DNA from 2 places in the Spirosoma liriopis genome. Region 1 is predicted to be linked to the other one. Evidence: riboswitches for the same ligand, from Rfam matches in the RefSeq annotation. Region 1 holds a riboswitch; the other holds the start of a gene.
What was found. A riboswitch is a leader RNA that binds a small molecule or an ion and turns the genes downstream of it on or off. The one in region 1 is predicted to bind S-adenosylmethionine.

Region 2: linked by a shared signal. The riboswitch ahead of metH (methionine synthase) and the one ahead of M0L20_RS05310 (homoserine O-acetyltransferase family protein) in region 1 are both predicted to bind S-adenosylmethionine.

The regions. Positions count from the first base shown of each region.
Region 1 covers NZ_JALPRF010000001.1:1,278,022-1,281,144, reverse strand. Annotated here, with positions in the region: gene M0L20_RS05310 (homoserine O-acetyltransferase family protein) at 150-1,208, opposite strand; SAM riboswitch class I at 1,377-1,495, opposite strand; gene M0L20_RS05305 (DciA family protein) at 1,681-2,007, shown strand; gene M0L20_RS05300 (class I SAM-dependent methyltransferase) at 2,030-2,740, opposite strand; gene M0L20_RS05295 (glycosyltransferase family 87 protein) at 2,821-3,123, opposite strand, start outside.
Region 2 covers NZ_JALPRF010000002.1:1,343,213-1,346,335, forward strand. Annotated here, with positions in the region: gene M0L20_RS14575 (Ppx/GppA phosphatase family protein) at 379-1,266, opposite strand; SAM riboswitch class I at 1,433-1,548, shown strand; gene metH (methionine synthase) at 1,701-3,123, shown strand, end outside.

The DNA.
Region 1 (3,123 bases):
TGGTTAAGTTTTGCCTTATGGCTTCGTATAAAGGGTACGTTATGTGTACCGTGCTAAGTTATGATAACTCAAAAGCAAAGAATGTGTTGCAGCACTTCGTTAAACACATGAGTATTTGGTCTGATCGTACCCGCGAAAAAATGGGAAGTCTACTTCTTAACTACCTCCGCTACGTTCGTTGAACTGGGTTGAGTAGCCGTTACCCACTTCCGCATAATACCCGCCAAGGGACGGAACTCGATCAGGAAACCGTCGTGCCCATAAAGCGAATCAATTTCTTCGTAGGTGGCCTCTGGAATGTGCCGGGCCAGGAACTGCTGCTCAGTTGGCGGGAAAAGTAAATCCGAGCGAATACCGACAACTAAGGTTCGAGCTTTTATTTGATTGAGCGCATTCAGAATACTTCCCCGGTTACGACCAACGTTGTGCGAATCCATAACTTTCGAGAGCGTCCAATACGTAAAAGCATTAAAACGATCCGCTATTTTTTCGCCTTGGTAGCGTTGGTAACTAGCCGCTTTGTAACCGTCCAGTTGCTCATTGTTGTCGAGCGCCTGCGTAAAGCCGTAGGTGTCATAATTCCGGTACGAGATCATGGCCATCGCCCGCGCTGCTCGCATACCCGCTGTTCCCGCATCGTCGCGCTGTTCGATCCAGGTAGGATCGGCCTCGATGGCCATACGCTGTGCTTCGTTGAAGGCAATACACCAGGGAGAGGCTACAGCACTCGCTGCAATCAGCACCAGATTCTCAATTAACTGAGGGCGTAAAATAGCCCACTCAACTGCTTGTTCACCGCCGAGAGAGCCGCCGATGCAGGTGTGAATTTTTTCGATTCCCAGTTCCTGACGCAGTAAATCCAATGCTTCGACCATATCGCGGATCGTTAGCGCGGGAAAGTCGTGATGAAAAGGCCGACCCGTGCTGGGGTTGGTTGACAGCGGGCCCGTTGATCCATAGCAGGAACCAAGCACATTGGCACAGACGATGAAGTGATTTTCGGGATTGAAATATTTCCCTTGACCGACCATACCGCCCCACCAATCGCCGGGGTCAGCGTTACCGGTCAGGGCGTGGCAAATCCAGACAACGTTAGAACCTTCGTCGTTTAGTGTTCCGCGTGTCGTGTAGGCCAGTTGAAAGCCCGGCAGGCTCTCGCCCGATTCGAGAGGGAACGAATATTTGTAGTCGAAATAATGAATGTCCAATGGATAATGCGTTTTCTGGCCTGACATTTTCAGTGAAGACCGCGCAAACTGAAAATCGTAAACATAAAGAACCGCCCAAGACCACTCCCAGTCTTCGGTTTAATAGGGTAGTATGCTTATTAGGCCGCGGGGGGCGTACAGTGCTGAGTATAGCGCATTTAAGTATACGATTTATAGTCCCTAATGATCCGCTGCTGCGGTTGCTTTAGGCAGGAGTTAGCACCTTGCCAAGTGGTAGGTTGCCAGCGATTCGCAGAGCCTGATCTCTCCTCGCTTCTGTATAAATCAATTGACGTCGGAGTTTGGATTGACGCCTGACAATTGACTTGATAGCGCAAGTATAATAGGCAAACGGCGCCAATCCAAACGCCAGGGGGATTTTCTACCGTTGGGTTATTTTTTCAACTTCGCGGTTTGGTAGGGCGTATTTAGTCCGCCTGATGTTTACTTTTGTAAGGAAGATACGTTGCTGATGAGCCAGACTTACCGTTATAATCGCGAAAACGCTACACGAACCTCCGGAACTACATCGTTGAAGGATGCAATCGGGCAGTTACTGAAAGCCTATCAACTCCAGACGCGCTTTAACGAAACATACCTCGAAGCGTTTTGGGGTCGCATGATGGGACCAACCATTGCCTCGCGGACCAACCGGATCTACGTTCGGGACCGCAAGTTGCATATTGAAATTACGTCGGCTCCCTTGCGCAACGAACTTGTTAACGCGAAGCAGAAACTCATCCAGCTCGTTAATAAAGACATGGGTACCGACGTGATCGACGACGTGGTATTTATCTAATACTGTCAACGATTAGCATCGTCTAGAATTCGATAAATAGATTTTGTCTTTCCTGCTGCATCGTCAGCGGCTCCTCCACAAAGCGGGCGTTCAAGCCCAACCGTTGGCACATCGCCAGCCACTCCTGTTTAGGAATTACCAGAAAGCCGTTATTCTTGCGCACTGTATAGTAAGCCGATAAGCGTAAGCGAATCAGAAGTCTGATCATCGTCAGCAACTGACCCTGCCGGAGTGAACGACCGATGATGCTGCCAATGTCTTTGAGTACACTACCCCCCACCATCAGGTCGCAGATCATGGCTTTGGCACCGGGTGCGGCTACCGCTTTTATTGCCTTCAGCAACTGCTCTACTTCGGCTGCATTGCGGTAATACTGAACGACGCTCATCACGATGATCACATCGAACTTTTGGTTCAGGACCGGGCTAAAATTAAGATAATCGTCCGGCGATAAATCGTGAAAATAAACGTTTGGATGCCCAGCGTGTTTCTGGCGGGCGATCTCGTTATATCGTTTGGATACATCCAGGCCGTGGATCTCGGCAACCCGGTTGTGCCAGGCCGTTTCCAGATTGCCCGGACCAGAGCCAATGTCTAGTACCTTTAGCTTTTTCGACAGAGGAATGTATTTCTCTACCCGCGCCAGAAAATAAGCGTAATTGACGGACATTGAGTCGTCAAATTCGTTTTCGTCCTGCCAGAAATCAAGCCATGTTGCCGCTCCTTGCGCCATTTAGTTTGTGTTTGGATAAAGGATGATTGTGTAATTGATCTACCGACGTTTACTTACTTCGAGCCTGCCCCCGTGGCGAACTACGTGTTGTTTTCGAGTGAAAGCCCAGCCTCCCGAACATCTGTTGACGAAGAAAACGGAGTCGGTCTGTGCATCAGGTAAATAATTCGGAACCAGATCAGCACGCAAGGTAATGCTTTCAGCGCGTATGGTAAGACAAAACGATCGCGCAGATAGACCGGAAATATATCACTCGGCGAAAAAACCGTCAAGACGAGGCAACTGATTAGTAAGACTCGGTCTAATACGCTTTGCGGGCAATAGAACCACCAGAGCATAACGCCCGTGACGGCAGTGATGTACGTAGGCGATTCAGAAACGGG
Region 2 (3,123 bases), on a different contig from region 1:
GCAACCGATTTATTGGGCTTAGTCAACTTTTATGCCATCGGCAAAAGCGTATGGCGAATAGTCTACAAAATGAAGTGACCACTTCCGTACTACGGAGTCGTAAGAAGGTAGTTTCTAACCAGAAAAAGAAGCGTTTTCGGTTTCGCCGTGAGCCGGATGGGTAGGAACTACTCGCAAAAGTCAAACGATAGAACCTTTTTTAGATACAGATATACGGCGCTGACCGATGGATAAAGCCGGTTTACAGCAACACAGATGCCGATCAGGACGCAAATAGACTGGTCAGCTGATAAAATTGTAAGAGAGAATATGTCAATTAGAAATCCCGATGATGTTATTTCGTCGGGATTTTTTGTTGGCTGTCTAGGGCTACCAATCTTAAGAAAGGTGTTTTTTCTTCTTCCATTGGGAGTAAACCAACTGAATGATCCCGTCTTTCAAGCCCAAGTCTGGGACTATAATTGTATTGGCCCCGGCCCATTTCATGACCGATACGTAAATGTCGGCAGCTGGGACAATGACATCGGCGCGGTCGGCGTTCAGACGGAGTTTATTGATTCGATCTTCCTGACTGAAACCTGCAATGTGGTTGCGAATCCGTTCAATTTCAACTCGGGTGGTTTCCGATTCGGATGTCTTAGACGCCAAGTTGAACAGCTTGCTGATGTTACCGCCCGTACCAACCGCCGTTATTTCTTCCGACGAATCAACGTTGTCTTCTACCCAATCTTCAATTTTCCGCCAGGCCCCTTTGGTTTCTTTGCCTTCCAGCAGCCGAACCGACCCAATTTTAAACGATTTGGAATTGATTTTCTGCCGGTTCTTGTACAGGTTTAACTCCGTACTGCCTCCGCCCACATCAATGTGCAGAAACTGCCGGTCGTCGAGGGCCTGCACGACCACGTTGTTGATCAGTTCGGCTTCTTTACTACCGTCGATAATGTGTATTTTGATGCCCGTTAAGGCTTCGATTCGCTTGGCAACTTCGTGTCCGTTCGACGATTCGCGCATGGCTGATGTGGCACAGGCCATGTAATCTTCGACTTCGTGCAGTTCCATCAGCAGTTTATAGACCTGCATGAGTTTAGCCGTCCGGGCTTCACTTTCGGGCGTCAGTTCACCAAAATTGAACACATCGTGCCCAAGGCGAAGGGGAAATCGTACGTATTCGACGCGCTTGAAGCTGATTACCTCATCGTTGTGTAATACCGTTGAGATTTGCAGACGAGCCGCATTGGAACCGATATCAATGGCTGCTAGTTTCATCAAATATAAAGCGTGAGAGACTGGTTTGTTAGAAGAGCGCCTATGCGAATCAGGGCAGAACTGCTAACCAGTCAGTTATCCCATTTACTAAATTCATCCGTCAATTGTTCGGCCAAAAATAGGTTATTTTTGGGGACTATGGCTATAACCTATATCTTTGCTTAAGTGCTTATCAAGAAAGACGGAGGGACTGGACCCTACGATGTCTTGGCAACCAGCCGCTTAGTTTAGAGTCGGAAAAGGTGCCGCATTCCACCCCGGTTTTGTGGGGACAGATAAGTTAGCATTCCTGCTCTCTTCTCCTGATAAGCCCCTTCTTGTAGCGAATTGCTTTAAGGCTGCTCTTGGCATGCCTATGACTTTATAAACTTTTGGATCACTTGGAACTGATTACAGACCTTCTGAAAAAGCGAATTCTTGTTCTCGACGGTGCGATGGGAACGATGATTCAACGTTACAATCTTACCGAGGAAGACTACCGGGGAGAGCGCTTTAAGGACTATCCGCATGATGTAAAAGGAAACAACGATTTGCTGTCGATTACGCAGCCCGGTATCATTCAGGAGATTCATAAGCAATACTTGGAAGCCGGAGCGGATATTATCGAAACCAACACGTTCAGCAGTACGACCATCGCCATGGCGGATTACCACATGGAAGAGTTGGCTTACGAACTGAACTATGAGTCGGCCCGGATTGCCAAGGAAGCCGCCGTAGAAATAACGAACCAGAACCTGGATAAACCGCGCTTTGTGGCGGGGGCGATGGGTCCCACCAACCGCACCGCTTCGCTATCACCCGATGTCAACAATCCGGGTTATCGGGCCATTACGTTCGACGAACTGGTCAGTGCGTATTACGAGCAGGTAAGTGGTCTGGTCGAAGGCGGTTCGGATTTATTGCTAATCGAAACCATCTTCGATACGCTTAACGCGAAAGCTGCGTTGTTTGCCATCGATAAATATTTCGCGCTGAATCCGCAGCAGCGGGTCCTGCCCATCATGGTGTCGGGTACGATTACCGATGCTAGTGGGCGAACCCTGTCGGGACAAACGACGGAGGCTTTCCTGTATTCGGTTTCGCACTTGCCCTTGCTGAGCGTTGGCCTGAACTGTGCCCTTGGTGCCGAGCTGATGCGGCCTTACATCCAGACGCTGGCCAAGGAAGCCCCATTTTTTACGTCGGCCTATCCGAACGCGGGACTGCCCAACGAATTTGGCGAGTATGACGAAACGCCCGATAGTATGGCCTCGCAGGTCGAAGGGTTCATCCGTGATAGCTTTGTCAATATCGTTGGTGGCTGTTGTGGATCAACCCCGGATCACATCCAGGCGATTGCCAGGGTAGCCGCTAAGTACCCGCCCCGCCCACTGCCGGAGCCCGAACCGTACCAGAAACTGAGCGGTCTGGAACCGTTAAAGATCACGGAACAAACCAACTTCCTGAATATCGGTGAGCGGACCAACGTGACGGGATCGAAAAAATTCGCCCGGCTCATCAAGGAAGGAAATTACGACGAAGCCCTGAGCATTGCCCGTGGGCAGGTTGAAGGTGGAGCGCAGGTGATCGACGTGAACATGGACGAAGGGATGCTGGATTCGGTAGAAGCCATGACCACCTTCCTGAACCTGATTGCCGCCGAACCCGACATCGCCCGCGTTCCGATCATGGTCGATTCGTCGAAGTGGGAAGTGATCGAAGCCGGTCTGAAATGCGTTCAGGGAAAAGCCATTGTCAACTCTATTTCGCTCAAGGAAGGGGAGGAAGCGTTTATCGAACGGGCCAACCTGGTTAAACGGTACGGGGCCGCAGCCGTGGTCATGGCGTTCGACGAATCCGGCCAGGCCGATTCCTACG